DNA from 2 places in the Alcanivorax sp. HI0007 genome. Region 2 is predicted to be linked to the other one. Evidence: predicted binding sites of a transcription regulator. Region 2 holds the regulator's gene; the other holds the start of a gene.
The links. Region 2 encodes FNR, which switches genes on or off when oxygen is low (the NO sensors DNR and NnrR bind a similar motif). Its sites were predicted from a motif close to TTGATNTANATCAA; they were not measured.

Region 1: the regulator FNR is predicted to act here: its motif matches at 10,559-10,572, upstream of A3714_RS05000 (OmpW family protein).

The regions. Positions count from the first base shown of each region.
Region 1 is NZ_LWEJ01000085.1:85,123-101,107, reverse strand. Features, by position in the region: gene A3714_RS05055 (copper chaperone PCu(A)C) at 1-432, shown strand, start outside; gene A3714_RS05060 (SCO family protein) at 1-5, shown strand, start outside; gene A3714_RS05050 (hypothetical protein) at 516-1,748, shown strand; gene A3714_RS05045 (hypothetical protein) at 1,761-2,168, shown strand; gene A3714_RS05040 (endonuclease/exonuclease/phosphatase family protein) at 2,513-3,451, shown strand; gene A3714_RS05035 (TorF family putative porin) at 3,602-4,276, opposite strand; gene A3714_RS05030 (hypothetical protein) at 4,494-4,964, opposite strand; gene A3714_RS05025 (M14 family zinc carboxypeptidase) at 5,095-6,141, opposite strand; gene A3714_RS05020 (YiiX/YebB-like N1pC/P60 family cysteine hydrolase) at 6,610-7,326, shown strand; gene A3714_RS05015 (isoprenylcysteine carboxylmethyltransferase family protein) at 7,226-7,687, opposite strand; gene A3714_RS05010 (PhoH family protein) at 8,007-9,470, shown strand; gene A3714_RS05005 (hypothetical protein) at 9,528-10,538, opposite strand; gene A3714_RS05000 (OmpW family protein) at 10,681-11,364, shown strand; gene glpE (thiosulfate sulfurtransferase GlpE) at 11,483-11,803, opposite strand; gene rhlB (ATP-dependent RNA helicase RhlB) at 11,778-13,034, opposite strand; gene A3714_RS04985 (DUF1145 domain-containing protein) at 13,179-13,439, shown strand; gene A3714_RS04980 (DUF938 domain-containing protein) at 13,436-14,020, opposite strand; gene A3714_RS04975 (SDR family oxidoreductase) at 14,020-14,859, opposite strand; gene A3714_RS04970 (1-acyl-sn-glycerol-3-phosphate acyltransferase) at 15,178-15,918, opposite strand.
Region 2 is NZ_LWEJ01000064.1:12,049-28,033, reverse strand. Features, by position in the region: gene A3714_RS03205 (AarF/ABC1/UbiB kinase family protein) at 1-899, opposite strand, end outside; gene A3714_RS03200 (alpha/beta fold hydrolase) at 1,048-1,818, shown strand; gene A3714_RS03195 (oxygenase MpaB family protein) at 1,900-3,042, shown strand; gene A3714_RS03190 (carboxy terminal-processing peptidase) at 3,089-5,191, opposite strand; gene A3714_RS03185 (nucleoside recognition domain-containing protein) at 5,476-6,699, shown strand; gene A3714_RS03180 (alpha-ketoglutarate-dependent dioxygenase AlkB) at 6,681-7,328, opposite strand; gene corA (magnesium/cobalt transporter CorA) at 7,392-8,342, shown strand; gene A3714_RS03170 (MBL fold metallo-hydrolase) at 8,555-9,388, opposite strand; gene A3714_RS03165 (hypothetical protein) at 9,774-10,256, opposite strand; gene yaaA (peroxide stress protein YaaA) at 10,331-11,104, shown strand; gene A3714_RS03155 (hypothetical protein) at 11,214-11,510, opposite strand; gene A3714_RS03150 (universal stress protein) at 11,528-12,445, opposite strand; gene fnr (fumarate/nitrate reduction transcriptional regulator Fnr) at 12,442-13,188, opposite strand; gene hemN (oxygen-independent coproporphyrinogen III oxidase) at 13,236-14,609, opposite strand; gene A3714_RS03135 (sulfite exporter TauE/SafE family protein) at 14,676-15,458, opposite strand; gene ccoS (cbb3-type cytochrome oxidase assembly protein CcoS) at 15,458-15,679, opposite strand; gene A3714_RS03125 (heavy metal translocating P-type ATPase) at 15,658-15,985, opposite strand, start outside.

The sequences.
Region 1 (15,985 bases), on a different contig from region 2:
TTTAAATTCGCCCTGGTGGCAGCGGTGGTTGCCCTTGCGGTGCCTGCCCACGCGGAGCTGACCTTCAGCGACCCCTGGCTGCGTGCAGTGCCCCCGGTTTCGCCGGCCATGGCGGGGTATGTGACCCTGAACAATGACGGGGAGGAGCCTGTGACCATCACCGGCGTGAGTACCCCGGCCGCCGGTCACACCATGCTGCATGACATGGAAAGTACCGGTGATGGCAGTCGCCGGATGGTGCATCTACACCACCTGGAAATCCCGGCGGGAGAGAGTGTCACCCTGGCGCCGGGAGGCAAGCACCTGATGCTGATGAAGCTCACCGAGGTGTCGGCCCCCGGAGAAACGGTGGAGATCTGTTTTCACCTGAAAGGCGGGAAAGATGCCTGCACTGGCTTCCCGGTTATACGCCAGTCCCAAACTGACGGTTGAACCGGGTTCCGTTTTGCGGATAATCCCATGCTTTATTCGTAGTCTTTGCATAACCGGAACGACTATAAAAGCATGGGGAACCTATGAAAAAGGCATTATCCGTGATGCTGGGTGCCACCCTGAGTGCAAGCCCACTCTGGGCCCAGACTCCGGAAAGTGATCTCCAGCAGCGGCTGCTGGATTATGAGCAGCGCCTGGAACAGCTCGAAAAACAACAATTCGACAATACCCTGGACGATGCCGCAGACCGGATCCGCATCAACGGCTTCCTGTCCGCCGGCGTGTCCCGGGCGGAGCTGGAGACGACCTCGGGCTCTGCCAGCTATATCGATGGCGCCGATGACACCTGGAGCCATGATTCCCTGACCCGCGCCGGGGTCCAGTTCAACGCCAGGCTCAGCGACCGGGCAGAGGCCGTGGTTCAGCTGTTTGCGTCCGGCGCTGACGAATTCAATGCGGAATTGCAGTGGGCCTATCTGGATTACCAGTTCAGTGACGCTGTCAGCGTGAAAGCCGGGCGCATCGTGGCGCCGTTCTATATGCACTCCCAATACATCGATGTGGGCTATGCCTACCCGTGGGCCAGCCTGCCCGCGGAGGTGTATCAGCTGGCACCGGTAAAAACCATGGAGGCGATGGAGGCTTCCTGGCGTTTTACCACCGGGCCGGTTTCGCACCGCCTTTCCGGGTTCTGGGGATCCAGTACCGTGGACGGGGGAGACCGTGTGGCCAACGCCCAGTTTCAGGCCGACGATCTGAGCGGCCTGAACTTCACCAGCTACTGGCGTAACTGGACGCTGAGAGCGGCCTACAGTGCCGCGGATGTGTCAGTCAGCCAGGATGATCTGGCAGCCGCCGGTGTCCCCCCGATCCTGGGCCTGTCCTTTGATGAGGTGTACACCTATTTTGCCGGCCTGGGCCTGCAATACGATGATGGCAGCTGGTTCTTTTCCGCAGAAAAAGCGCGACTGGATTTTGGCAACTGGTATCCCAGCAGCGAGAGCGGCTACGTCACCGTCGGCAAATATCTCGGCAAATGGATGCCCATGGTGACCTGGGCCGAAGTTAATCCCCGTGACCTGGATCGCAGCCTTCCCGCTGCCCTGAATAACGGTCTGGCAGAGCAGCAGAAAAGCTGGACTGGCGGTTTGCGCTACTCCCTCAGTGAGGCCATCGCCCTGAAAGGGGAAGTCAGCTACTACTACGATTTTTCCGATAGTGAGGTAAGCACTTCCGGTTTCTTTGTTACCGAGGGTGCACCGCTTGAGGAGGACCACGCCACAGTGATTCGTCTCAGTGCCGATCTGGTTTTTTAAGGAGGAATGATCATGAAAAGAATAATGTTCTCATTGCTCCTGATGCTGGCAACCACCGTTCAGGCGGACCCGGTGGTGGTGGTGTCTGCCAACAGCAGTCTTGGGGCGCTGACACAGGATGAAGTTCGGCAGATCTTCAATGGCCAGGCCCGTCGGGTTTCCGGTGTCTCGGTGAAGCCGCTGGATTTGCCATCGCGAGGCGACGCCCGGGAGGCGTTTTACCAGCAGGTGCTCGGCAAGAGTGCGGAGCAAATGAAAAGCTACTGGGCGCGGATGATCTTCACCGGTCGTGGCATGCCGCCCAGAGAGGTATCCAGCGACCAGGAGATGGTTTTGCTGGTAGGCAGTAACCGGAATTTTGTTGGCTACCTGGATGCCTCACAGGTAACCCCGGACCTGAAGGTGGTGTACCGGCCCTGACGTTTTCTGTTGTTGTTCACAGACCCCTTGCCCGCCTCATCGGCGGGCTTTTTTATGGTCCTATCCGCCCACGGCAGTGTTGCAAAACGTAGGGTGTCACTGAGCCTGGGGCGAACTGCACCGATTCGGCGTTTGATGGTGCAGTTCGCCCCAGGCTCAGTGGCACCCTACGCTATAGGGGGCGGTCAGGGGTTTACAGTCGGGGCCCTGTTATCCGGAAGAAATTCCGGGGCAAGCCAGTGCCAAAATGACAGAGATCCCCCTGCAGCGGTCGGTCCTCTTTCCTACCCATGTTTGAGACTTCGCCTCTGCTGTGCTTTGCCGACACCTCATAAACTGCGTCAATGCGCTATTTACTGATCGTCTACCTGCTTCTTGTTCCTGTGAGCCTGTGGGCAGATTGTCGAGGCCTGGCTCCCGCCCGTGGTGTACCCGCCCCGGCAGAAAATGAATGGAACCTGGCGACGCTGAACCTGTGGCGGCTTCGTGATATCCGCAAAGACAGCCATCTGGATAAACCGCTTTCTTCTGCTGTGCTGGAGAGGCGATTAGAGGCGCTGGCAGATTTCATCGCCGGCCCTTTGCGGGCGCCCCATATGCTGGCTGTTCAGGAAGTGGAAAACCGTCAATTACTGGCGGCGCTGGTAGAGCGACTTGCCGGGTACGGTTGGCGATACCGCGTCGTTCTGAAAGAGGGCAATGATCCCTCCGGCATGGATGTGGGCCTGCTCTATCGTCAGCCGGTGCAGATTGCCTCGGCGGAAAGCCTGTTTGTGGAGCAGGACTTTTACGGCCACGCACTGTTTTCCCGTCCGCCCTTGCACGTGACGGTGCATGCACCTCGGCAGTTGCAGCTGGTTGTGGTGCACCTGCGCAGTGCGCGAGGTCTGCAAAAAGCGCAGGTCCAGGAAAAAAGGCAGAGCCAGGCGGCGTTGCTGGCCAACTGGGTCACTAAGCAGGATGGACCGCTCATTGTCGCCGGTGACTTCAACAGCACCTGGGATGCCGGGCGGCTCTCTGCCAGCTATGCGCGTTTTGCGGAATCCGGTCTGTTCAATCTGTGGCAGCTTATGCCGGAACCGGAGCGCTACAGCTTTCGTTATCGTTGCCGGCCACAGGCGCTGGACCATATCTGGGTGTCACGGGCGGCGAAAAAGGCAGTCTCCAGAACGGCGGTAACCCGGGGTAATGCGGGTCGCTATCACAGCTTGTACGGCAGTCAGGGCGTGACGCCAGTGTCTGATCATGATGCGGTGGTCGTGTACTTTACTGGAGGGAGATAAAAGGGCAGGTCTGGCGTGTTGCCTGGAGCGTGGCGGATGTTCCGTGGAAACGAAAAAGACGCCGCGGGGTTGCTTGCGTGTTTGCGAGGACCAGGGAGAGCCCCGCGGCGTTAAACAGTGGGCGGCATGCGCCGCCCGTGTTCTTGGTGCTTACAGTGCGAACTCGTAGGAAACGCTCATCACCAGATCGTCGTCGTAGGTGTCGTCTTCTTCCTGATCAACGATCTTGGACAGGGTGAAGGTGAACTGATCGGTAACGGCGTAGCTCAGATCCAAGTGAGTGTAGTCACTGTCGTCAGCTTCAAAGTCATAGAAGCCCACGGTGGCGGAGTACTTGTCGTAGCCGTAACCCACAGCGAAGTAGTCACTTTCGTAATCTTCATCGCCACCCTTGCCGGAATTACCCACACCGATGAAGGCATCAGCGCTCAGGCCGGCAAAGCCAACGCCCAGGTGAACTTCCTGGAAGTCAGCGCCGGATGCAGGGTTGTCGCCTGCGGTGCCGCCAGCGGTGTAGTTGTAGTCGATGTAGCTGATGTCGTAGCTCAGACCTTCGAACTCACCACCGAAACCGGCGTACAGGTCGTACTCGGTGTCGTCGGTTTCAGAAGAGGCCCAGGCACCAGCGTACAGACCGGACGTGTGGGAGTAGTCAACGCTACCGTATACCGCAGCACCGTCAGTCAGCTGCTGACCACGCCACAAGTACTGGCTGGACGCACCCAGGGTACCACTGACTTCAGCAGCAGCGATGGCCGGAGCCAGGCTGGCAGCGACGATGGAAGCGGCCAAAACGGTTTTCTTCAGACCAAATACGTTTTTCATGTGCAACCCTCTTAACAAGTCTAATTCGTTCAATGTGCGCTGGTGACGCACCGCCTTTTCGGCTCGCATTAGATATTGCAGAGAGCGTGCCAACTATTTTTTGTTGATAAAAAACAGTGGCTTGATGATTGTTGGGGGGAAAAAAGCGGGTTTCACAAAGGGGAAACAGAGAATGCGGTGCGCGAAATTGGTGCCGCGCACCGCATTGGTGCGCCCGTTATGGGCACTGCCAGTCAGTTTGCACCGCATCGACGCTGTTGCCAGCGGCATCCTTTAATGACAGACCGCACTGACCCTTGTCGTAGACAAAGTGCGCCTGGTACTCGCCACCGGCCTGGGGAGAAAACTGCAGGGCGACACGACAGCGGTCCCGGCTGTTGTCCGCCTGGCGTCGATTGTAGATCACGCCAATGCGGGTGGCGGGGGCCGCGTCGACCGTTGTTGTGACCTCCGGGCTTTTCTTCATGGTTTCCAGCAGTTCGTCCAGTGCACCACCGCTGATCGGGCTTTGCGACAGGGCATAGTCGGTGGATTGGAAGCCCTTGCCGGGCACACAGACGACGGGCTGGGCGGCGGTATCGTTGCTGGTGAAGGTAACCTGGGCGGTCTCGCCAGTGGTGGGTTCCTGGTAATTGAGATGCTGACAGCCGGCCAGCAGGGCCAGAGGGGCGAAAATCAGGGCTTTCATGATGTGTCCTTATCAGGGCGTTTGGCAAAGTGTATGTCAGCCGGACGGCAGACCCAATGGGGTTTCTGTTGCAAGGTCGGGGCCATGAATTGCCAGCGAGCCCGGCGAGGGGGCAACAGTAACGATGGGATCAGTGTGTGTCACCGAACCAGTGGCTGATCGCCTCCCGGGTCAGTGCAGGTTTTTCCCGGTTGGAGGGTAACCAGTTGCCGGCGTTGGCGGTCATGGCGGTGAGAAACTCGAACAGGGGCAGGTGCTGGCGCAGTACCCGGTGGTGCCGGTGGCCGATGACCGGGTTGAAATAGCCAAAGAAATCCAGCATCTGCCGGGGATTCTTGCGCACCCAGAGCCAGGAGCCCATTTCCAGGGTAAAGGGCAGGAAGGTGTGTTGCGGTGCCCGATCCTGGGCATCGTCGTAGAGATAATCCCAGAGATCGCCATGGGTGGTGTAGTTCACCGACTGGGGCTCGATCAGGTAGGGGTGATGATGGGGATAGGTGTCTTCGAAGTGTTGTTTGAGCCGGTACACCTCACCGATGTGGGGAATAGGGCGATGACTGCGGGCGTAGCAGCACCAGATACGGTCCCGACGACCAAAGCCGCTGTGGCAATCCACGCTCATGGCAAAGGGAGCTGGCATCAGTTTTTCCCGAACCACGCGCACCAACGCCTGGGCTTCCGCTTCCATGGGGGCACCACTTTTTCCCCGATACCAGGGCAGGTGTCGACTAATGCGGTGGCCGCCCACCAGAAAAGGCACCCGGCCCATGGCATCGATGGGCGCGTTGCGCATCAGGTCCACGCCATTGGGGTTGCTGCGGGTGCGCTTCCAGATGCCACCCGGGTTGATCATGGGCATGAATACCAGACGCACCTGCTCCAGCCGGCGATGGAGCTGATCGTCCCACTGCAAACGATGAATCAGGCTGTGCAACCAGGACATCAGCACCTGGCTGCCGATCCGCTCCACCCCATGCACACCGCCAAAAAAACCGATCACCGGCACGCCGGGGGAGGTGCTGCCCATTTCGATCACCCGCACCGGCAAGGACAACTCACCCATGGGCACCTCATGAACCGTGGACACCCGCAGGTGGCGTTCACCATGACGAATCAGGGCATCCAGATGCAGAAGCTCTGGCAGATGGCGTTGCAGCAGGTAGAGGGTGTCTTCCATAGGCGGGGGCGGGGACTGGCAAAGAGAATTACACAGGGTAACGACGGCAGATAACAGGAATGTGACGATGCCTTGCCTGCATGTTATCACCTGGGTATCTACGCTACGGAGCCGCTGTAGGAGCGGATCTTGAGCCGCGAACCTCGCGAAGCGAGGAAATCGACCGAAGGGCGATCAGGGATTTCCGGGCTCGACAGGTGTCTTTAGAAGGAGCCGGTGGTTACCTGGTACATTTCCTTCGCTGTCACTCGGATTCGCACCTCAAGAGGTGTTATTCGCTGCGCTCACCCCTACGGGGCCGCCCTGCGGGCGTTACTCCCCTGCGCTCCGTTCCTACCGCGGCGCTGTAGCGAGATGGGCAGTTTTTCTTCACCAAACCGTGACGCCACTGTCAGCGAACTGTCACGCCGAATTTCTAGTGTGGCCACAGGATAGTCCTGCAACGGATAAGAGCCTGTGGCCGTGCCCATGACAATGCCTCTTGATTCTGCTTGCTCACTGCGAACCGGGGATCTGCTGTTGTTTTCCGGCCGCGGTTTTACCAGTGAGGTGATCCGGGTCTTTACCCGTAGTCCCTGGAGTCATATCGGCATGGTCGTGCACCTGCCCGGTAATCCCGATCCGCTGGTTCTGGAATCTACCACCTTGAGTGAATCACCGGATGTGACCCTGGGCTGTCCGGTGGCCGGTGTGGCGCTGGTTCCACTGGCAGACAAGCTACGAGATTACCCGGGCACGGTGGCGTTGCGTCGACGGCATGGGCCGCCATTGAGTGATCGTCAACAGCAACTGCTGACGCGCCTGGTCAAACGGTTGCTCCACCGTCCCTACAAGAATTACGTGCTGTGCAATGCCCTGGATGTGCTGACCGGTTTTACCCGCAAGCCGGACCAGCGCGGCTGGTTCTGTTCGGAACTGGTGGCGGAACTGTACCGGCGGTTGGGCTGGTTACCCCGCCAGACCCGCGCCAGCACGCTGGTGCCGGGGCATTTCGGTTCCCGTCACATGCGTTTGCAACACGGCAAGCTGGGGGCCGTGGAGTTTCTCAAGAGTGGGCCACAAGCCACCGCCATCCGGGCCCGGGTTACAGCCAGCGCCGAACACGTTGCTGATAGGCCTGCCATTGCTCCCCGAACTGTTGGGCGTGAAACGCTTCTTCCGCAACAATCACATGCTGCTGGATAACCCAGACCACCGGGACCAGCATGATCAGCATGCCCGGGCTGTGCTGATTCAGGGCCATGGCCAGGTAGAGCGCGGTAAAGCCCAGGTAGATGGGATTGCGGCTCAGCCGGAATACGCCTGTGGTAAGCAGCTGACTGGCGGGGCGATGGGGAACCAGGGTCGTGCGTGCCAGGCGCAGCTGGATCGCCGCAGCCAGCACCAGGGTGGTGCCAATCACGGCCAGCGCCAGAATCACCCAGTGATCACCCGGGAATGCCGGGGCGGGGAGCGGCAGGGCCTGATCGATGCCATAACCCATCAGCAGCCCCCCCAGATACAGGGCCGGTGGCGGCATCATTACTTGCGGGTGCTCGAGGGACATGGCAATCACCTGGTGACAGAAAACGAAGAGAAAAATACGCGGGTATTCTAAACACTATGACAGCCAGCTGCCTGTCCGCTGGCAAACTTTGCGAGGTTTTCTATTGATCATTTCGAAAAAGCTGGGTTATGGTAATTCCAATCCCGCCCTTGCGGGAGTGATCGCGATCATAAGCTGTTACAGCTGCTGCAACTGAACCGCCAAAAGGCTTAAACCAACGGCGGCAGGCGCAGGCGTCACTCTCGCTTTGTCACAGTATGAGCCAGATCTGACGCCCGAGCCGTAGCCGCCCACGACGCAACCGTCACAGGGGATACGCATGGAAGAGCGCGCGGCCAGACTTCACACCCTCTCCGTCAACCACGCAAGCGCCAACCAGAACGATTCAACCCTCGAACAAGAACAGCAAAAAACCTACGTCATCGATACCAACGTACTGATCCACGACCCGAATTCGTTACTCAATTTTGAGGAACACCGGGTGGTGATTCCCATGACGGTGCTGGAGGAGCTGGATAAGCTGAAGAGCGGCAAATCCCATACGGCGGCAGACTGCCGCGCGGCCATTCGCCAGATCGACCGGGTGCTTGGCAGTGCCACCCCGGCAGAGGTGGAAGCGGGTATCCCCATCCCCCGGGGGCCGGAGACGGTCACCCAGGGCACGCTGACGGTGCTGATGTCCAAGCCGGACAACGACAGGGCGCCACTGCCTGATAACCTGAACGATAACCGCATCATCAACGATGTGGTGGCCATGCAGGCCAGTCAGCCGGAGCGACGTTTTATTCTGGTGACCAAGGACATCAACATGCGCCTCAAGGCGCGGGCCTGTGGCATCGAGTCGGAGGATTACCACAACGATCAGCTGGTATCGGACATCAAGCAACTGACCCGGGGCTACTTCGAAGTGCCCGGTTCCTTCTGGGATCAGGTCACCCAGGTGGAAACCGAGCAGGTGGGCGCCGATACCCTGCATCATCTGTCCCATGGTCTGCTGGTGAGTGAGATCCTGGGCGAAGAGGTCTATCCCAATCAGTACGTGATTGATGAACAGGGGTTTGTCGGGCGGGTCATGGATGTGAACAACGGCGTCGTGACCCTGCGGCATTACAAGGCCGACAGTCTGCTGGATCAGGAGGTTTGGGGGTTACGCCCGAAAAACCTGCAGCAGGCCATGGCGCTGCAACTGTTAATGGATCCGGATGTGCACCTGGTCACCCTCACCGGGGCCGCGGGGTCCGGGAAAACCATTCTGGCGCTGGCGGCCGCCATCGAAATGACGGTGGAACAGAAGCGTTTCAACAAGATCATCGCCACCCGGTCTACGCCGCCATTGGCGGAAGAGCATGGTTTCCTTCCCGGTACCGAAGAGGAAAAAATGGACCCCTGGCTGGGGGCTATCAACGACAATATCGAGGCGTTGCACCTGAACGATGAAAATCCTTCCGGGAGCATTCAGTACGTGAAGGAAAAGGCCAACATCCAGTTCAAGGCCATGAACTATATCCGCGGCCGCAGCTTCCAGAAATCCCTGATCCTGATTGACGAAAGCCAGAACCTGACTCCCCATCAGATGAAGGCGATCATCACGCGGGCCGGGGAAGGCTCCAAGGTGGTGTGCCTGGGCAACCTGGCCCAGATCGACACCCCCTATCTGTCACCCACCAGCTCGGGCCTGACCTACATGACCGAACGCTTCAAGCGGTTCGTTCATGGTGGTTCGGTGCAGCTGAACGGGGTGCCGAGGTCGTTGCTGGCGGAATACGCCGAGCAGTTTCTTTAACGCGTAGCGGTTAACCTGTAGGAGCGCCTCTCGAGGCGCTCCTACAGCGGTTTCCTATCAGCCGTTAATCTTCTCTATGGCTGCCTTGCACGCTTCCGACTGATAAAAATCATCCAGCACCCACTGAATAAACGGTTCCAGTACGCCCTGCTCAATCAGGATTGTGGCACCGCGTGCCAGGGCGGGAGCGGTGATCTGGCGGACCTGATCTTCGCTGATCTTCATGCCGTCCAGCAGGGTTTGCAGGGGCATGTCGCTGAGGGACTGAACGGCGGCGTGGATGCCCACGCTGACCAGACGGCGGGTGTAGTCCAGGCGGGCAGTTTCATCGCCGATGGCACAGCCCTGGCTGACCACTTCATCGATAGTGCCGGCGGGTACCAGCTTCAGATAGTTGGCGGGTTTGAGCGGTGCCACACGCTGGTAACCGTCTCTGGCCAGTTGCTCGATGCGCTCATTGGTGAGCTGCTTGTTCAACCATTGCTCGCCGGTTCTCAGGGTGACACGGATATTCTTTCTCAGATAATCACGGATGGACTCTTCCATGCCACCCATGGCCTTGCCCACCATGCTCTTGCGACCCATTTTCATCACGCTGCTGACGCCGGGAAGTTTGGCCAGGGCATTTTCTTCCAGCAGAAAGTTCTTGATCCCGGTATAGAGCATTTCACTGACCATTTCGCTGACCAGCGGATGGCTCATGGCCGCGTGGATGGCTTTCTCGCGGAGGGTTTGCAGCTTCAGCACCTGCTCCAGGATCGCCTCGAAATGGTCTTCACTGAGCAGCTCGCCCACGGTAGCCGGATCCTTTTCAGCGGCTTCCCAGACCGCCTTGCTCACATCGCTGACCACCGTCTGCAGTCCCTGGGCGCTGAGCGCCTGTTGCAGCCATTGATCCACTACCGAGGTCAGGGAATCGCTGTCTACCAGTTTGCCCAGGGGAACGGCGCCCAGGCTGTCACTGGCCTGAGCCATCAGGGCCTGCCAGTGGTCCTCGTTCTGCAGTTGTGCACAAAGGTGTGCCTGGTGCGCATCGCGCAGGGCGGAAATCAATTCGGCGGATGACATGGTCGTAAAACCTCTTTTTATTGATTCAGAACAATACCCCCGTTCTCCAACGGCCTTTCAATAGTACCGGTGGGGTGGCCATTACAGCCTGTGCCGGGTATCGGGTCACTGTCTCTATCTTGCTGGAACAAAGGGGAACTGTATGCAACTGCGAGGACAAGGAAAAGCGGCGCTGCTGCTAACCGGAGTGTTGATGGCCGGGCCGGCCCTGGCCCACAAGGCGGGGGATGTGATTGTGCGCCTGGGGGGGATTAAGGTGGATCCGGATGCCAGCAGCGAGGTCTTCAATCCGGCGCTGCCTGCGGTGGGTGGCCTGGGCGTCGATGTGGATGACGATACCCAGTTGGGGTTGACCCTGGCGTATATGGTCACTGACTCGATCGGTGTTGAGCTGGTCGGTGCGACCCCTTTTACCCATGACATCCTTCTGGATACCGGTGGCGGCGGGGTGGTTATCGGCGAAACCGGGCACCTGCCGCCCACGCTGCTGGCACAATACTATGCCCCTCAGGTCGGGCCCATGCGGGCTTATCTGGGCGCAGGGTTGAACTACACCCTGTTTTTCGAGGACAGCATCGACGATGCAGTGGTCAGTCCGCTGCTGGGGGGGGCTGATGCGGATGTGAAGCTCAGTAATTCCATGGGCTTTGCCTGGGAAGTGGGTGCTGACTTTTCCCTGAACGAGAACTGGTTGTTCAACGTCAGCGTCTGGAACATCGATATCGATACCGAGGCGCGCCTGTATGTCAATGACGCCCGCGTGGACAAGATCGATGTGGAAATCGATCCCTGGGTGTACATGGTAGGGCTGGGTTACCGGTTCTGAGGCACTATGCGTCAGGGGCACGCCTGCTCCCGGTAGCGGGTTGCAGGCATGGCCTATGACGTTGGGGGAAAGCCCGATGACCATGAGCAGGCTCCGCTGTGCGGCTCATGGTCACGGGTCAGGCCATTTCTTCCAGCAGTTCCGGGAAGCGCTGGCGGAGAACTTCATAGCCACCATCCAAGCTGACCACATCACTGAATCCCTGCTCGCTCAGCCAGTCGGCGGCGCCCTGGCTGCTGTTGCCGTGGTAGCAGTAGATCACCAGGGGTTTTTCCGGGGCGGTATCAGCCAGAAACGGCTCCACATTGGCCTGGGTCAGGTGGACGGCGCCGCGTAAATGGCCAGCGGCAAAACTGGCCGGGTCACGGATATCCACGAACAGGGCGTCGCCCTGGTCGAAACGGGTTTTGCCCTCATCCGGGCTGATGCGTTTTGCCATTTTCTGAGTCCTTCTCGGCGAGCAGATCCGACGGCGGATACTCGCATTCCAGTCTCATGCCGATGGCATTTTCCAGTTCCGGCAGCAGGAAGGCATCGTCTTCACAGGCAAAGCTGATGGACATGCCGCTGGCGCCAGCCCGACCGGTGCGGCCGATACGGTGAACGTAGTCCTCCGGGTCTTCCGGCAGGTTGTAATTCACCACATGGGAGACGCCGTCGATATGGATGCCCCGGCCGGCCACGTCGGTGGCGATCAGCACTTGCAGATCGCCGGCGCGGAAGCGTTCCAGGGTCTTCATGCGTTGGGTCTGGGGCACGTCACCGGAGATCAGCGACACTTTCAGACCTTTCTTCTGCAGGCGGTCACTGACCCGGCGGGTAATATCCCGGCGGTTGGCAAAGACGATTACCTTGTCCATGTTCATGCCGGTGATCAGGTTGTAGAGCAGGGTGAATTTGTCATCGGCATTCGTGATGTAGACCTTCTGCTCCACGGTGTCGGTGGTGACCTGGGCGGGCTCGATTTCCACCACCTCGGCATCCTCGGTCCAGCGGCGGGCCAGATTCATCACATCATCGCTGAACGTGGCAGAGAACAGCTGGGTCTGCCGGTATCGGGTTTTCGGGGTCATGCCGACGATACGTTTCACGTCGGGAATAAAGCCCATATCCAGCATGCGGTCCGCTTCATCCAGCACCAGGAATTCCACCCGGTCCAGCCACAGATCACGGCGTTTGGCGAAATCCAGCAGGCGACCGGGGGTTGCCACAAGAATGTCGATCAACTCGTTCTGCAGGCGCTCCTGCTGGCGGTTGAAGTTCATTCCGCCAACCACGCTCATCACCTGCAAGTCGGTGTACTTGGCCAGCGCCCTGGCGTCCTTTTCGATCTGCATGGCCAGTTCCCGGGTCGGGGCAACGATCAGGGCCCGGGGCTCGCCGGCGTAGCGCTTTACCTGAATGGGGTGGCGCAGCAGGTCGTTGATCACCGTGATCAGGAAGGCGGCGGTCTTGCCGGTGCCGGTCTGGGCCCGGCCAATGGCGTCGGCACCGGCCAGGGTATGGCCCAGGACTTCCGCCTGGATGGGCGTGCAATACTGGAAGCCCTGGTCGGCGATGCCGCGCATCAGGTTCAGGTCCAGATCAAAGTCATGGAAGCGGGTTTCACCGTCTTTTTTCGGCACCGGGAACTGATCCAGGGTCCAGGTGCTTGTCTTGTCTTTTTGCATGTATTCGCTCAGTCTGAATGCAAGAGTCTGTGCCGATATTGGCACTGGCGGCACACAGCCGCGGGGCGGTAATCAGTCCACCCGTTCCTGCTGAAAACGGGGTATTGTAGAAAAAATAGCCAGCGCTGTCAGAGGATGTTTCTTATGGGGTTGCTTCGCGGGGTTATTGTAGTGTTTTGGGTGGCAGTAGGGTTAGCCATTTTCCTGGATCTGCCGTCGCCCTTCGACCGTTTGCTGTTGGGGGCCGGGCTGGTTGTTGCGGTCCTGCATGCCCTGGAATGCATCGGCTTTATGGTATGGATTCGGCGGCGAGGGCTGTTTCACTGGCGCGACGCCTTGATGATCATGATCTTCGGGGTGGCCTATCTCAAGCCGAGAATGCGGACCCTGCGGCACACGGTTTAGCCAAATACCAGTAGCCGGTTGTTGGCGGGCATTTCATGGTCGGCCAGCAGGTGGCGTTGCTGGCGGGCGAACTGTTCTACCACCCACTCCTGATCGCGAATGCCGCGGTCACCGTCACCCTCTCGCAGCCTCTGGTCGAACTGGCGGTTGGAATCGCTGGTGAATTGGCCCTGGTAGTTGAACGGGCCGTAGACCAGGAATTTGCCGTCCTCGGTCAAATGCTCACAGCCCTTGCGGATACAGGCTTCCACCAGTGGCTCGGCCATGATGTGGAAGGTGTTGGCAGTAAACAGGTAATCGAAGCGGCCGGCTGGCCATTCGCCGGCAACGTCCAGCGCCAGCGGTGGCAGGGCCCGGTTGCCCGGATCACTCTGCCACTGCTGGATATAGGGCAGGTTGGCGGCCACATCGGAAGGCTGCCATTGCAGATGGGGAAGTTGCCCGGACAACCAGGCCGCATGCTGGCCGGTACCGGCACCAATTTCCAACAAGGTACCCGGCGCCTGGCAATGCTGCTTCAGCACGGCCAGGATCGGAGCCTTGTTGTTCTCGCAGGCCTGGGAGTAAGGGCGTTCTGTCATTACTTCTTGTTCATGAACTTCTGGCCCATCACCATCAGACGCTGGTAGCTGGTAGGCAACAGCCGCTGCATGGTGTCGATCGCCAGGGCGTCAGAACCAATCAGTACCCGACGCTTGTTCTGGCGAACCCCCTTGAGGATGGTGCTGGCGGCTTCTTCCGGTGTGGTGCGGAACATCTTCTCGAAATCCGCTTTGGATTGCGCGGGATCGGATCCGGTGATGGCGGCCACATCATCGCTAATGCGAGCGGACTTGGCGATGTTGGTCTTGATGCCGCCGGGATGAATGGACGTGGCGGAGACACCGCATTGTTCCATTTCCAGCTCCAGGCGCAGGGATTCGGTAAAACCGCGCACGGCGAATTTTGCCGCATTGTAGGCAGACTGAGTGGGAATGCCGATCAGTCCAAACACGGAAGACACGTTAATGATATGGCCTTCGCCTGCTTCCTTCAGGTAAGGCAGGAAGGCTTTGGTGCCGTAAACCACGCCCCAGAAGTTGATGTTCATCAACCACTCGAAGTCGTCGTAGTTCATCTTCTCAACGGTGGCACCCAGGGCAACACCGGCATTGTTGAAGATCATGTTGGCATAGCCGAAATGGTTGACCACGTCATCGGCAAAATCATAAAACGCCTGACGGTCTGCCACGTCCAGTTTGCGGGTCATCAGGCGGTCTTCAGCCAGACCCAGCAGATCGGCGGTTTCTTTCAGGCCGGCTTCATTGATGTCAGACAGGGCCAGCTTGGCACCAGCGGACGCCAGTTCCTGAGCCAGAGCACGGCCAATGCCGGAACCGGCACCGGTGATAACGGCAACTTTGTCTTTGAAATTCTTCATGATGACTCCTGTATCCGCTTAATTCAGTCGCAAGTTGCAAGTTCAAAGTTGAAACACGCAGGCGCTGACAGTGCCAACGGAAAATCCCTGATCTGCGCCGTTACAAGGTTGCTGCGCGGGCAGGGCATGTCAGTTTCAAACAAGCTGGCTCGCGCCTTGAAACTTTCAACTTTGAACTCTCAACTCAATTCGGCGATCGAGTGTAGACACTTTGTCACTGCAGAATGGGCCAATCTTGTCTAACAAGGAAGTATTACCGTGACGATGGCGCCGCTGGCCAGCGGCGCTGAGGATAATCTGTGGCCGGGGAAGACGGGGCTAGCCCGGTTGGGGGCAGGCTTCGCCAAGGGGGGCGGCAATGGCGGTATGGCTCTGGTGCATGAGCCGCACCAGCTCCGCCTCGCTGTGGCCCAATGGGGAAATGGCAGGGTGCAGCGTGATCTGGGCATGCTGACCGGGGCGCAACCGTGCGGTGCCCGGTGGCAGTATCTCGAAGGTCCCGGTGAGAGTGACCGGCAGCACCGGCAGTTGCAGGTCCAGGGCCATCTTGAAGGCGCCTTTCTTGAAGGGCTTGAGCTGGCCACTGCGGCTGCGGGTGCCTTCCGGAAAGAACAGCACGCTGGCACCGTTGGCCAGTCGGGTGCGGGCCTGGTTGAGGCTGGCAATGGCGGCCTGGGTATCGGACCGGTTGATAAAAATATGGCCGAGTTTGTCGCAGCAGATGCCAATCACTGGCATCTGCCGCAACTCATGTTTCATGACCCAGCGAAAATCCACTCCCAGATAACCGTACAGCACGAAAATGTCGAACTGACTGAGATGGTTGGCAACGATCACATAGCTCTGCCCCGGGCGCAGATTCTCGCGACCATGCACATCCACGCGGACACCGCTATAGAGCAGGCAGAGTTTTGCCCATGGCACAGCGGTAAGACGGGCTACCCGATCCGCGGGCAGGAAGGGCACCAGTAACAGGCACAGTGCCCCCAGTACCAGAGTCGTGGCTGCCATTAGCGGAACAAAGACAAGCCAGCTATAGAGGAAGAAAAACAGCCGCATGGATCGAGCTCTCCGTACCTGTTCAGGTTTTTCCTTATGGTAATGGAGAGCTGGCCGAATATGACAG
Region 2 (15,985 bases):
TCACCAAATCGCAGCAGGTAATTGCCGAAATTCGGGTCGGTTTGCATCTTGTTCCATTCGAATACCTCCCGGCAGCACAACTCCATGATGGCGCGACCAATGAAGTTGCGACGTTCCTGGGAGAGCTTGAGCACGGACGGATCGGTGACGCTGATACCATGCTCGAAGGTCATGCACATGATGTTATGGCTGGAGTATTCCGACACAATCTCGGGCACCACGAAGCGGGTATCCTCGGCGAGAATCTGGCGGAAATGCCGGGTGGTGTGAGCCTCCAGGTCGTAATCCACTTCGCGCTGGAGCATTTCGCGGACTTCATCGAGCCAGAGATTGAACTGCTCGGTGATCGGCACCAGTCGGCTCAGCTTCAGCAGCCGGACCAGGGCGCGCATGTCCGAATCAATGGCATCGGCCACACCCGGATACTGGATCTTGAGAACCAGCTCCTTGCCGTCGGATTTGCGTATGGCCTTGTGGACCTGGGCCAGGGAGGCTGCGCCGAGCGGCGTTTCTTCAATATCCAGCTCCGCCATTTTCACCTCTCCAAGCTCTCGCTTGAGATGGCGTTCAATGGAGGACCATTCCAGGGCGGTGGTCTGGTTTTCCAGGGTATGGAGCGCTTCGGTGACTTCCTCTGGCAGGAAATGTTCGCCAAACAGGGCCATCATCTGGCCAATCTTGACCACAGAGCCTTTCAGTCTGCCCAGTTCCTCTACCAGTTCCTGGGCGCGGGAGGACAGGTTTTCCTTGCGGCGCGCCTCACGCTGGTCCTTTGGGGTGAAGATGGAGCCAGCGCTTGCGGTCGCATACTTGGCGCCGGCCAGAAAGCCGGCTTTGGCCATGGAAAAGCGTCGCTCAACCGAGCCCGTCTTAACCCGTTTTACGGTTTTTCGTGTCATAGTCGTGAGGAAACTCCGTTTGCGATCCTGAGTGCCGGTGGCATTCTAGCCGGTATTAGATAGCGGGTCATTGGCTGAAGGAGCCTGTGGATACCCCCTTACAGAAAGCAACAGGTTGATTTTTCTATATCTCGGGAGGAATGCGGGCATGGGTAGAACCTGGGTGTTGTTGCGTGGCCTGGTTCGTGAGCAGAGGCACTGGGAGGATTTTCCCGATCAGTTTCAGGCCAGTGTGCCACAAGATCAGGTGCTGACGGTGGATCTGCCTGGAAATGGCCAGTTTTATCGAGACAAAAGTCCGACACGGGTTGCAGCCATGGTTGCCCATCTCAGAGACCAGCTGGCCCGGCAGGGGCATCAGGGCCCTTATCATCTTGTGGCCTTGTCTCTGGGGGGCATGGTGGCGGTGCAGTGGTTGTGCCAGGCTCCTGGCGATGTGGCGTTTGCCGGCTTGATCAACACCAGTGCCAGTCGCTACAGCCCCTTCTGGCGACGCCTGCGCCCGGCGAATTACCGCCGTTTACTGAGTGATGCGGTGTTCAGTCGTGACCGGTTGCGCAAGGAGGTTGCCATCCTGGAAATCACGTCCAATCTGCGTGAGGCAGACTATCTTCATCAACTGGCTGACACCTGGGCCGGTTACGCGCGGGAACGCCCGGTTTCCCTGGCAAACAGCCTGCGCCAGTTACTGGCTGCCATGCGTTTTCGGGCCCCGGCGGCCTTGCCGGAAAGTGTCCCGGTGCTGATCATCAACGGGGCAGGGGACCGCCTTGTCAGCCCGGCCTGCTCGCAGACCCTTGCCCAGGCTTGGGATTTGCCGATCAAGAGTCACCCTCAGGCGGGCCATGATCTTCCCCTCGATGCCCCCCGGTGGCTTATCAATACCTTGATTGAAGGGGTAACAGATTTCTCTGTTTAGTGTGTTGACCCCCTATCCTCGCTGGCCTAGCGTTATTCGAGAACTCGTGAGTTCCAGGATAACAACAACCGTGGGGTAATTATGGCAACACCGCAGGAACTGGCCCGCTTCGAATCTGGCCCACAAAATCCCCGTGAGCGGGTCTGGTGGGATCGCTATTCCCATGAGCGACTGAATGCCTGGCGGCAGGTGCAGGATCCGCTGGCGGATCGTTGCGCGGCGCAAATCAAGTTTACCCGTCCCTCGGGCTTGCTTGAGGAAGTGGAGAAACGGGCCAGGGAAGAGGGCGGTGATTTCCAGGCCTTTCTGGACCATTGTTACAGCGTTCCAGCCTGGGTGGATTTTGACGCCATGGAGCTGGGACGGCGTATGTACCGCCGCAACGGTGCATTGCAGGGTCTGGTGTTGATGTGTTCAAGCCTGGTAGAGGGCTATGCCCACAACAAACCTTCCCAGGTACTGGTGGCCACAGGGCGATTGCAGAAAGATGTTTCCCGGCGGATTTACGAAACCGGACAGATGCTCCACAACATCGTCGGTGATGACGGAATCCGCCCGGGCAGCCTGGGGCATCGCACCTTGATGGAAGTACGGTTGCTGCACGCGGCAGTGCGACAATTTCTTGCCAACAATCCCCGTTGGGACAATGCCAAATACGACCTGCCAATCAATCAGGAAGACATGGCGGGCACCATCCTGGAGTTCGATTTCATGGTGGTCCGGGGACTCAAGCGGCTTGGTCTTCAAATCAGTCGCCGTGAGCATGAGTCCATGCATTATTTCTGGCGCTATGCCGGCTATCTGCTTGGCGTCGACGAGGCATTGCTGACCACCACACTGGAGGAGCAGGAAATCCTTGCCATGCAATTGACCTCGCATCTCTATGAGCCCACCGCAGACAGCGAATCACTGGCCAAGGCCCTGCTGCGGGATATGGCCGGCAAGCCCCCCTTTAACCTGTCCTACGAGGTGTTGCTGGGCTTCAGTCGTTACCTGATCGGTGACAAGGTTGCGGATGATCTGAATATCCACAGCAGCGTCTCCGCGGCTACAGCGGTTAGGGTGGTGAAGACGGCTGTCAGTGCCGCCAGTTTTGGTGTGCGCTTCCTGCCTGATCCGGCCAAGCGCGCTCTGGAAGACCTGAATCACCGGTTGGGCAAGCGTACATTGAAAGCCGGGTTGGGGGACGACCCCGCCCGCTGGGGATTCAAGGCCTTGGCCTGAAACAAAAAAACCGGCGAAAGCCGGTTTTTTGTTGTTGGCGGCAGCCCTATTTGCGAGCGACCTGGTTGTCCCGAATCAGACTCATGTAGTCCACCAGAATTTCACCGGTTTCTCGCACATAGGGGTCTTCATCGATAGCCTCTTCATCACTTTCCGGATCCAGGGCCCGTTGTTCCTCCAGCTCACGCAGTTCCTTGATGCTGGCCAGCGGCTCTTCCCCGCGGGACTGGCGACGACGGTTTTCGATTGCCAGACGTTCTCGATCCAGCGCCTTTTGCGTGGCGGTGCGGTTATCTTCATTCAGTGACAATTCAACCCGGTTACGGTTTTCGTCCAGAAGCTTGCGCAGGGACTCCACATAAACAAACTCCGGGTCCTTATTGATGCGCTGGGAATGTTTTTCACGCAGCTCGGGCAAATAGGGAACAATATCGCTCACCCGTTGGTATTTGGCCGATTCGATTTCATCCCAGGGCAGGGCATTGGGCAAGGAACTTTCGCCCACCTCGTCCTTGTCGATCAACGACGGCATATCCACATCAGGCACGATCCCCAGGTTCTGGTTGCTGGACCCGGAAACCCGGTAGAACTTGGCATTGGTCATCTTCAGTTTGCCGTGGTTCAGGTCCAGCAGTGTTTGTACTGTGCCCTTACCATAGGTCTGATCGCCAACAATCAGGGCGCGACCGTAATCCTGCATGGCGCCGGCGAAAATTTCCGAAGCGGAAGCGCTGAAGCGGTTGACCATCACTGCCATTGGGCCGGCGTAGAGCACCCCGGGGAACTTGTCTCCCTCGATGCTGACCCGGCCGCTGGATTCGCGCACCTGCACGGTGGGGCCACGGTTAATAAACAGGCTGACCAGTTTGTTGACTTCCAGCAGTGAGCCACCGCCATTGTTGCGCAGATCGATTACCAGACCGTCAATGTTTTCCTTGCGCAGCTCAACCAGCAGCTTGGCCACATCACTGGTGGTACTCGTATAGTTGGGATCTCCCCGGTGGAAAGCGGCGAAATCAAGATAGAAGGCAGGAATTTCAATAACGCCCAGCTTCAGGGTTTCGCCATCACGGTCGATGGTTATCACGTCTTTCTTGGCAGCCTGTTCCTCCAGCACCACCTTGTTCCGTTCTATGGTGATGGTGCGGGTATCGTGCTCACTGGCGCTGCCCGCCGGGATGATTTCCAGATTGACCTTGGTGCCCTTGGGACCACGAATCTGGTCCACAACTTCGTCCAGCCGCAATCCGATCACGGGCTCCGGGGTCTCACCATCCTGGCCAACACCGACAATCCGGTCGGCGGGTTTCAACTGGCCGCTTTTCGCTGCCGGGCCGCCGGGGACCAAACGCACCACCTTGGTATAACCGTCCTCGTACTGCAGCACCGCGCCGATCCCTTCCAGTGAGCGGCTCATGCTGATGTCAAAATTTTCTGAATTATGGGGCGTGAAATAGGTGGTATGGGGATCAAAGGTTTGCGTCAAGGCATTGATGTACACCTGGAACACATCTTCCGGGGTATTCTGGGTAATGCGCTTGAGCTGGCTTTCATAGCGACGGGTGAGCCGGGTACGGATATCTTCCAGCGAGCTGTCATTGAGTCGCATGGACAAGACGGCATTTTTCAGCTGCCGATGCCAGATGGCATCCAGCTCCGCTTCATTGGCGGCCCAGGGCGCATCTTCGCGGTCCACCACCACGGTTTCCTGGTCGTCAAAAGTCAGCGAATCCAGATCATTCTTGATGGTATCGAGGAGCTTGCCCAGGCGTGTTTCCAGGCGCTGCTGGAAGCGGTTGAAAATGGTGTAACCGGCTTCCAGCTGGCCTCGGCTCAGCTGGTCGTCCAGCTGATCACGATAGCGCTCGAATTCGCGGATATCCGTGGCCAGGAAATACTGCCGATTGGGGTCCAAATCCTTGAGATAGCTGTCGAGAACCTGGCTGGAGAGGGTGTCGTCAAACTCCAGTCGCCGGTAGTGATGCTTCAGCTTGGCGGCGATTTCCTCGGCGGCATCCAGCTGATCGCTGGTGGGCTTCAGGTCACCCTGAACCTCCGGCTCGGAACGAAGGCCACTCACTCCCTGAATGGCGCCCCCCAACAGGACCAGCGCCAGCGTCAGGGGGAAGAGTTTACGGACTAATGACATGCTGTATCTCAAACGGTTTACCTGCAGTATAGACGACCGCCCGTGGGTGGTCATTCATGGTGGCCCGTACTCTATTGCCGTTCTTGACGGTAAGCGCGCCGGACACACACGTTCAAAATTGCGTCTCGATCACGAACCAGCCTATAAAGACGGGCATGCAAGGAGTTATCCAGGGGTGCCCTGACCTGTAGACTATTGTGACGGTGCGAAGTTGCACTGTCAGAAAAGCCACTCCATTACGGTTTTCAGCAATCCAAACAAGACCCTAGCGTACGGGGGAAGCTTTGCACAGACTCTTCAGCCTGTTTTTCCTTGCGGGTATCGCCGGAGCGGTAATCCAGCTCATCAGTGGTGATATGGAGGCCCCGGGCCGATTAATCAATGCGCTGTGGGCCGCGGCAGACCTTGCCGTGGAGGTCAGCCTGGGGCTGATCGGGGTGCTGGCATTGTGGAGCGGGCTATTCAAGATGGCGGAGGCCAGCAACCTGGCCGCCCGGTTATCCTCCTGGGTGGAGCCGCTGCTGGCTCGACTGATGCCCGGTGTCCGGCGCACTCCGCAGGCATCCGCCCCCGTCTCCATGAACCTGGCAGCCAATATGCTGGGCCTGGATAACGCGGCCACTCCGCTGGGGCTGAAAGCCATGGAGCGCTTGCAGGAGGGCAACCCGCAGCCGACTCGGGCCACGGACAGCCAGATCATGTTTCTGGTGCTCAATACCTCCTCAGTGACCCTGGTCCCGGTGACGGTGTTGCTGTTTCGGGCGCAACAGGGCGCCGCCGACCCGGCAGCGGTCTACCTGCCTTTGCTGATGGCAACTACCGTCTCCACCCTGGCGGGGATACTGGTGACCGCCCGGGTTCAGCGTATTTCCCTAGCCGACCCGCTGTTGCTGCTGGTGGGCGGACTCTGGTTGGCCATCCTGGGGATCCTGGGCACCATTGTCTGGCTGGCTCCGGCCGAGCTGGCCAATACGCTCTCCAGTCTGTTGGGCAATGGCATCCTGCTGTTGGTATTGAGCGCCTTCTTTATCGCCGCCTGGCGTGGGGGCGTGGATAGCTATGACACCTTTGTGGAGGGAGCCAAGGAAGGGTTCACCCTTGCCGTCAGGCTGATTCCGTATCTGGTGGCCATGTTGGCGGCGATCGCCATGTTGCGAGCTGGCGGCATGCTGGACCTGTTTCTTGATGGCATTCGCTTTGCCGCCGCCGCGATCGGTTGGGATACCCGCTTTGTGGAGGCGCTGCCGGTTGCCTTTCTCAAACCACTGAGCGGCTCCGGGGCGCGGGCGGCCATGGTGGATGTGATGCAGACCCAGGGGGTGGATTCGCTGGCTGCCCGAATGGCCGCGGTGATGCAGGGCTCCACGGAAACCACCTTCTATGTTCTGGCAGTGTATTTTGGCAGCGTCGGTATTCGCGATTTCCGCCATGCCCTTTGGTGTGGCCTGGCGGCAGATGCGGCGGGGCTGATTGCTGCGATTCTGCTCAGCTATGCGTTCTGGGGTTGACCGCGGGGGATTATCTGGCGAAAGGTCAGATTGAGGCGCTCTGCCTGAACGCGCTGACGGCGTGGCAACGCATGCTGAAACCTTCGCTGCACATCCGGACTCATCAGCAACAGGCTGTTGTCGGGCAAGGCAAGGCACAGGCACTGTCGGCCGCCACCACGGGGGCGAAAAACGAAATCCCGCTCAGCGCCAAGGCTGTAGGAGGCAATCCATGGCTGCGGTCCCAATTCCGGTTCATCATCGCTGTGATAGCCCATGCAGTCCCTGCCGTTCCGATAGCGATTGGCGAGCACCGAGTTGAACCGGTGTCCGCAGAGTGCACTGACCGCATCCCGCACAGGCAAAAGGGGCGCCGGCCAGCCCTCCGCCACATGTTGATGGCCTGAATAACGATAGGGAATATCCGCATCGCCATGCCAGGCGGTTAGCCGTGGTACGTTATAGCTGCGGCCGAATACCTGTACCTGAGGCTGTTGCCAGTCCAGTTGCGCGTTTAATGCCGCCTGTAGCGATCCGCACAGCGAAGCGGGCAGGGCATCGCGCCACAGCCAGAGGCGGGCGTCATCGGCCAATGTGATCAATTCCGGAGCCTTGTTTGGATTCCCGAAGTCGGGATCGTTGACAGTCATAAGTCTGGTGCATTATCAAGTTGCTGCCGGCCGCTTGCCGGCGACCATGATCAGGGAAACATCATGCTGCATATCTTCCGTATCGAGAACGGTGTTCTGCGTGAAAAGGACACAGAAAGCATTCTGCCAACCCTGGCGGACGACGCCAGCTGGATTGACCTGGTCGATTCGGAAGACAGCGAACGGGAGCTGGTACAGCAGTTTCTGGAAGCGGAGCTGCCAGCGTCCGATGATATGGAAGAAATTGAAGCCTCCGCCCGATTTTTCAGCGACGAACAGGGCCTGCATGTCCATTCCCTGTTCCTGTTCCAGTCAGAAGGTCGTGCCCGCACCTCCACGGTCGCCTTTGTGGTACAGGAAGGCCGGTTGCTGTCATTCCGCGATTCCCGCTTGCCGGACTTTCGCCTGTTGCGTCTGCGTGTGCGTCGCGGCTGGGTGAAGACCCAACAGCCCATTGATATTCTGCTGAGCATTCTGGAACAGAAAGTGGAGAACCTGGCCGATGCCCTGGAGGATGTGCATCGGGACCTGGAACAGGTCGGTTACAGCGTCCTGGAAGAGGAAAACGGGGAGCTGGAAGACGATATCGAAAAGCTGGCCCGGCTGGAGGACACCAACGGCAAGATCCGCCTGTGTCTGATGGATACCCAGCGCTCCATCTCCTTTATTCAGCGCTATGTAAGAACCGACAAGGTCCGCCGCCGGACCTGTGCCGAGGTGCAGCACGATCTGGACACGCTGATGTCGCATACCACTTTTCTGTTCGACAAGATCAACTTCCTGATGGATGCGGCGCAAGGGTTCATCAATATTCAGCAGAACCAGATCATCAAGATCTTTTCCATTGCCGCGGTGGTGTTCCTGCCACCGACCATGATCGCCAGCATCTATGGCATGAACTTCGAGATCATGCCGGAGCTGGATTTCCGCTTTGGTTACCCCATGGCGATCGGGCTGATGTTCCTGTCCGGCCTGACGCCATATTGGTTCTTCAAGCGCAAAGGATGGCTGTGAAAAGCAGTTAACAGCGAAAACCTTGTGTTGGTGCACCTGTAGGAGCACCGCTTGAGGTGCGAAAGAGGCGGAGCGAGAAGCGAGCAACGAGTCGCGAAAACCAGAATCGTCGCTGGTTTGCTTTTCGTCATTCGAAACTCGCTTCTCGTGCCCCGTAAGCCTCCTTGCCGACTTCGCGCCTCAACAGGCGCTCCTACCAAGAGGCTGCGCAATCAGGTTCTGTGCCAGCCTTGACCGGTTTCCTGGGCCTTACCATCTTCTGCCAGCTTGATCAGGTGGGCCTGGAGGGAGAATTGCGCCACGCCATGGAGGAACTCGGGCACATCGTCGTAGACATCCTTAACCAATATGGCCAGGGGTTGTGCGTCGCTGGAAAGGGCCTCCAGGACCTTGTCTTCCCGTTTCTGCCGGTGTGCCAGCGTCTGGCTCAGGGTGGCCTCCGGATCGCCGATCACATCCCCGTGGCCCGGTGCCATGCGGGTAATGCCGCGGTGCTGGAGTTTACGCAGAGAGGCGAAGTAGGCCTGCATGGAACCGGAGGGTGGGGCGATGACCACGGTCGAGCCCTGTATCAGGTGATCACCGGTAAACAGCAGGCCATCTTCACTGAGATAGCACAGGTGGTTGCCCACGTGCCCCGGGGTTTCGATTACCTGCAGCGATACACCGCCACAATCAACCCGGTCACCCTCGGCCAATAACCGGTCCGCCTGCCAGCTTTCATCCTGCAGCCCGTCATCGGGGACGGCGGGGCCCAGGCAACGGGCACCGGTTGCTGCCACCAAGGCCAGCGCCCCGGGGGAGTGATCACGGTGGGTATGGGTGACGATGATCTGCTCTATGGGTTTTCCCAGGGTACGCGAGGCCTGCAGCAATGCCTGCAGATGCTCCTGATCCTCCGGACCGGGATCAATGACAGTCAGGCTTTCCTTGCCAAACAGATAACTGTTGGTGCCTGGCCCGGTCATCATGCCCGGGTTGCGCGCCAGAACCCGCCAGGCATGGTCGCCAATGGGGGTGAGCTGGCCGGCAATCAGTGATGCCATAGTGACTCCTGGGAGTTTAGCAGGCTAATGAAAAGCCTCTTGCGTACTCAGCGTCGCCTGAAAGGTGCAGCTGTTGTGTTTTGTCGCGACGGACAGGGTGGCTCCCTTTCCTGGCGACAAAGAGCAGTAGATGGGCCATTCAGGCCACGCCTTTATGCTCTGCGAGTGCTCCCGGGTCTGCCAGGCTGACTCGCACTCGTTGTTGCGTGTTGAAGGTGAAGAGCCGATGGATTGTCATATCTCGATCCCCCTTGAGGGGACATTTTCAACACCGTGCCTGGATTGCGAGCCAGCCTGAAAGACTGACACGCAAGCGGCTTTTCAACAGCCTGCTCGAGGCCGCATTGTGACGATTCGCTCGGCAGGATGCCAGTAGCAGCCAGGATTACCGGTTGGGGTAGGCCAGCTTGTCGATGGCTTCCAGCTCCCAGCGGTCCACCGGGGTGTCCTCGTCCGGGTGGCGACTGACCACGGCAAAGGGATAGTCCTTGCCGGCGGGTACATACATTTGCAGATCAATCGGCTGCTGGTAGATCACCGTGCACTCGCTCCCTGTCTCCGGGCAGGACAGGGCCCGGGCAAGAAGGGTGACGGCCGCCACATTCATTTCACTGCGATTGGCCAGATTACCGGTGAGCCGTACGCCGGATTCGGAAGCGAGACTGCCTTTCAATGTCACCACGATGCCGTCCGGAGGAAGGCGAACCTGATCATCACGGCCACCGTGCCAAACGCCAATGCCGAGCACCAGCAGTCCTGCCAACACCAGGCTCAGCACCAGATAAAACGGTCGGCGTCCCCACTGCCAGCTTCCCCACAGCAGAACAGTCACAGCGATAATGACAGTCAATACCAGTAATAGGCGCATTTATTCTCCAGAATTGCAGACCTCGCACTCCCTGATTCATATAATCCCGGGAGTCATATGTAAAGGAGTAGACCATGCTGATTGTCGTATCCCCGGCAAAGACCCTGGATTACGAGAGCGAATTGCCCGCGCTGAAAACGACCCAGCCCCGTTTGCTGGACGACAGCGAAGTGCTGATCGAGCGCGCGCGCCAGCTTTCCCCGGCCGATGTCAGCAGTCTGATGAGTGTCAGTGACAAAATCGCACATTTGAACGTGGAACGGTTTGCCCAATGGCAACGACCGTTCAACAACCGTAACGCCCGACCGGCAGCATTTGCTTTCAAGGGTGATGTCTATACCGGCCTTGAAATCGACACCTTTACCGATAACCAGCTCAAGGAAGCGCAGAATTCGTTTCGCATGCTGTCGGGACTGTATGGTGTGCTTCGTCCACTGGACCTGATGCAGCCATACCGGCTGGAAATGGGAACCCGGCTGGACAATCCTCGCGGCAAGGACCTTTACACCTTCTGGGGGGACATTATCACCGAACAGCTGAACAAGGATATGAAAACGGCAAAAACCGACGTGCTGCTGAATCTGGCGTCCAATGAGTACTTCAAATCGGTGAAAAAGCAATCCATCAACGGCCGTATCATTGAGCCGGTGTTCCAGGACGAGAAAAACGGCAAGTACAAGGTGATCAGTTTCTACGCCAAGAAGGCCCGCGGATTAATGGCGGCGTGGGTCATCAAGAAGGGCATCAAGGATCCAGCAAAGCTGAAGAATTTTGATGTGGCCGGTTATCGTTTCTACGCGGAGGAATCCAAAGCGGAAAAACCGGTATTTCGGCGGCAAGAGCAGTAGGGATTTCAGTTGTGAGTCGCGAGGTTCGAGTTACGAAAGGCAAAAAACGGGTTCTATTGTGGCTTTTGCATTTCGAACCTCGAACCTCGTAACTCGAACCTAGAAATGATTATTTCCCGTCTTCGAATTCGCTACGGGCGGCAAGAAGGCCGGTTTTCAAACCATCCCAGGCCAGCTCCACACCGGCTTTGATGTCTTGCCAGGCATCCTCGCCGTGGGATTCCAGTTTTTCCAGTTTCGCTTCCAGCGCGTCGCGGCGTTCTTCAATGTCAGCAATTCTCTGCTTGGCTTCCGCGCGCCACTCGTCTCGCTTGTCACCCAGTCGCGCGGTCAGCCGATCCAGTTGATAATCCCAGTCTTCCAGCTTTTGGCGAATGCTGTCGGCAAAATCCTTCTTGTCTGTCATCGTAAGGTTCTCCTGAATCAGGCTTGCCAGGGACCCTGGAAGCCTTCGGGTTTGATCACCAGCACATCGGCGCTGGCACGGGTAATTACAGATTCCGCAGTGGCACCCAGCAATACCCGCTCCGGCAGGTTGCGGTGCACGGTGCCGACCACCAGCACATCCATGTCCTGGTCGTCACAATATTTGCCCAGGGTTGCTGCGACCAGGCCGGTAAGGGTCGTCATTTGATCCGGCCCAAGCCCATGGGCGGCGCCGAATTTCAGAAAGCGCTCCCGGTAGAAGCGACGCATCTCATCCATGCCACCGGCGTAATCCGGGATTGCCTCGCCCACCAGCATAATCATGCTGTCGTCCATTTCATCCAGGACATGGCAAGCGCGCAGGCTCCCACCCAGGTGGAGGGCAATCTCATTTGCCGCATCAAGCACCCGAATGGCCAGCGGGTCGTCCTGCTGCGCCTCGTTGCCCGGGTCAAGGGCAGCCAGCACCCTCGGCGATGAGGACCAGGCACGACCATGGACGCACAGCACCGGACAGGGTGCCTTGCGGATCAGCTGCCAATCCCGGGGGGTAAACAGGTGCCGGCGAAGCCCGGTTTCCGCGCTGGTGTGGACCACGACCATGCCGGGTTGCAGGGCAATAATGCTATCGCGCAGCGCCTCCATGCTGTCTTTCTGCCAGAGAATGGAAAGTTCGCCATCCTCCCGGTCCGTCAGATGGCGGATCCGTTTCTCCCAGGCGCCATGAATTTGCTGCCTGGCGGCGTTTTGCCGCTCCTGGGCGATACCGACAGCCCGAACCATGGCAGACGAATAGGCATTGACCAGCACATGCAGTGGCCGCTGACTGGCATCCGCAATTTGCTGCGCCTTGTGCAGCGCCGGTTGGGGCGCTTTCAGGTCACTATCGAGAATGGCCAGAACGGGGGCGTTCACAGAGTGGCCTCCAGATTTTGCCGCTCACCGCAAAGGCTGCGGCGATCCAGGATTTCCACTTCCCGGCCTTCCACGCGCAGCCATTCGTTCTGCTGGAAACGGGTAAAAATACGGCTGACCGTTTCCACCGCCAGGCCCAGGTAGTTGGCGATGTCGTAGCGGGACATGGGCAGGCGAAAAACCCGCTCACTGAGCCCGCGCCGCTGGTGGCGCGCTGACATGGACAGTAGTAGCGATGCCACACGATCATCCGCGTTCTTCTTGCTGAGCAGCATGTGCAGCTCACGGTCGGAGCGGATTTCGTTGCTCATCAAGCTGAAGAAATGGTGTTGCAGCGTGGGAATCCGCTGGGACAACATTTCCAGTTTGGAGAAGGGGATTTCGCACACCGTGGCCGTTTCCAGGGCCTTGGCGTTGGAAACATGGTGAGCGGTGCTGATGCCATCCATACCGAGCACTTCCCCGGGCAGATAAAACCCGGTGACTTGCTCGTCGCCTTCATCGCTGAGCACATAGGTTTTCAGCGCGCCGGAGCGGACCGCGTAGACCGCCTGGAAATCATCCGCCGCGCGAAACAGGTGCTCGCCGCGCTTCAGGGGGCGGCCCCGGTGAATGATGCGATCCAGCTCGTCAAGCTGTGCCGGCGCCACTGCCAGAGGAAGACAGATGGGGCTCAGACTGCAATCATTGCAGGAAACATGGTGAGACACGGTGCGACTCCGGTTGATAGCTGCGTAGTGCAAATTTCACCTTACAGTATAGGGCAGGGTGAACAACAAACGTACAAGGTTCAGATGATACGACTGAAGCGATGTCTGGCTTCGTTCTGGGTATAACGGTCAAACGGCATCACCAGTGCCCGGCTGACCAGTCGGCCCCGGTCCGTGATCACCAGACGGTGCTGATCGACCCGGACCAGCCCCTGCGCCTCAAATTCCACCCATGCCCCCAGAGCGTCCACAAAGTAGTCGGGAAAATTGATCTGCCACTGTTCGCTGAACAGCTTCATATCCACATACAGGTCGCACAGTAGTCGCATGATCAGATCCCGTCGCATCTGGTCGTCGCGATCCAGCAGATAGCCCTGCTCAATGGGAGAATGACCCTGATCAATGGCGTCAGACCACTGACTTAATGATTTCATGTTCTGGGCATAAAGGTTGCCGATCTGACTGATCGCGCTGACCCCAAAACCCAGCAGATCCGCATCGCCATGGAGGGTGTATCCCTGGAAATTGCGATGCAGCAGGCCATTGCGCTGGGCGACGGCAATTTCATCATTTTCCAGGGCAAAGTGATCCATACCGATAAACACATAACCGGCATCCTGCAGAATCCTGCCAGCCCGAACAAACATGGCCAGCTTTTCATCCGGGCTCGGCAGAGCCATGTCGGGAATCTGACGCTGAATCTTGAATCGCGCCGGCAGATGGGCGTAATTGTAGAGCGAGATACGATCCGGTCGCAGATCGGCAATTTGCTCCAGGGTCCTGGCCAGACTGGACTCTGACTGCCAGGGCAGACCGTAAATAAGATCGGTATTGATGGATTTGAAGCCGAAGTCCCGTGCCCATTCCATGGTCTGGCGAATCATTTCATAGGGCTGGACGCGATTGACGGCCTGCTGCACGCGAAGATCCAGATCCTGGACACCCAGACTGATGCGATTGAAACCCAGACCACGCAGCAGGCCCAGGCGCGCCTGATCCACGGTTCGTGGATCAATCTCGATGGCATAGTCGCCACGGTCGTCTTCGCGCAAGGTGAAGTGCCGGGCCATGTAATAGACCAGTTCGGTGATCTGGGCATCGCTCAGAAACGTGGGTGTGCCACCGCCCCAGTGGATCTGGGTCACCGGACGCTGGCTATCCACCTGGGCAGCGCGACGGCCGATTTCCTGCTTCAGCCGGCTCAGGTATTCCGCCGCCCGGCCGCGATTGGCGGTGACGATACGGTTGCAGGCGCAGTAGTAACAGACCGTGCTGCAAAAGGGCACGTGCACATACAGGGAAAGAGGGCGACGGGCGGCATTTCCGGCGGCAATGGCCCGGGAACACTCTTCCTCACTGATCTCTTCATGGAATTGCGGCGCAGGGGGATAAGAGGTGTAACGCGGTCCCGGACCGCCATACTGGCTGATCAATGCTTTGTCCCAGGTGGCCACACTCTCTCTCCTGTTGAGTGGTTTTGCCCATTATGGCCAGCTGTCAGGGCCCAATGTTGACCTGGATCAAGGGTCGGAATGATGGTGCTGATGGTGGTGAGACGTATCGGAGGCGGGCCCTGTGGCACCATGATGGCCAGCGTGACCGCCCTGACCCATGGACCAGGCCTGCCAGAAGAACACCAGGGCCAGCATCAGAGTCAGACAAGCCGCTACCTTGGGCCATGGCCCGGAACGAAAGCGCTGCAGCTGGGAGGCGATAACGCCAGTGGTGGCCACCGGCACCACGGTGACGACGCCAAAGCAGAGCATGACAAGGGCGCCTGACAACGCGCTGCCAGAGGTGATGGACAACGCCAGCGCCGTGTACACCAGCCCGCAGGGCAGCAGCCCCCATAGCCCGCCAAGTGCCAGGGCTTTTATCGGGTGATCCACGGGCAGCAGACGACGGGTCAGCGGCTGCAGGCGACGCCATAATCCGGCACCGACGCCCTCCAGTTTCTTCAGCAACACGCCGCGCCCTAACAGATACCCGCTGAGCAGCAGCATCAGGATCCCGGACAGGGCCAGACCCACCGCCATGGAGGGCCCGGGCAGCCAGTCCAGCAGGGTCTTGCCCAGCGTTCCTGCCAGGCTCCCGAGCAGCACATAGGTGGATACCCGGCCGGTGCCAAACAGTAACTGCCAGCCCCAGAGGGCTTTGCCCCGTCGTTGTGGCTCCGGAATCGAGAAAGTCAGGGCACTGCTAATGCCGCCACACATGCCGATACAGTGAACACTGCCGGCACTGGCCAACAGCATGGCACTGGCCAGCAATGCCAGCAGGGACTGCGAGGCTTCCGGCATCATCACTCCCTGTCGCCCCTTTCATTCCTTTCGTCCCTGTCAGCCGCCGTGTCATCACGTGTCCCCGGGACGCTTTTGCGCTGCTCCCGGTCTTCGAACACCACGCGCCAGGAGGCATTCTCCAGGTCATCAAACTGATCCTTGCGCAGGGCCCAGAAGAGCGCCCAGATAGCTCCGCCCAGAAACAGCAAGGCCAGAGGTATCAACAGGAGGACAATTTCCATCGGCTAACCCGTGTTGCGTTGAGGGTGACCAGTAGCGAGCTGGCAGACATGCCCAGGGCTGCTGCCCAGGGCGGAATCCAGCCGGCGACAGCAAAGGGAACCGCCAGCAGATTGTAGAGCAGGGCCCAGGTCAGGTTCTGCCGAACGATGCGTCGGCAACAGCGGGCCAGCGCGGGCAGGGCAGGAATGGCATGCAGGTTATCCTGAAGCAGATACAGGCCTGCCGCCCGCTGGGCCAGGCTGGTGGCGTTGGCTGTGGCCACCGACACGGCTGCAGCGAGCATGGCCTGGGCATCGTTGATGCCG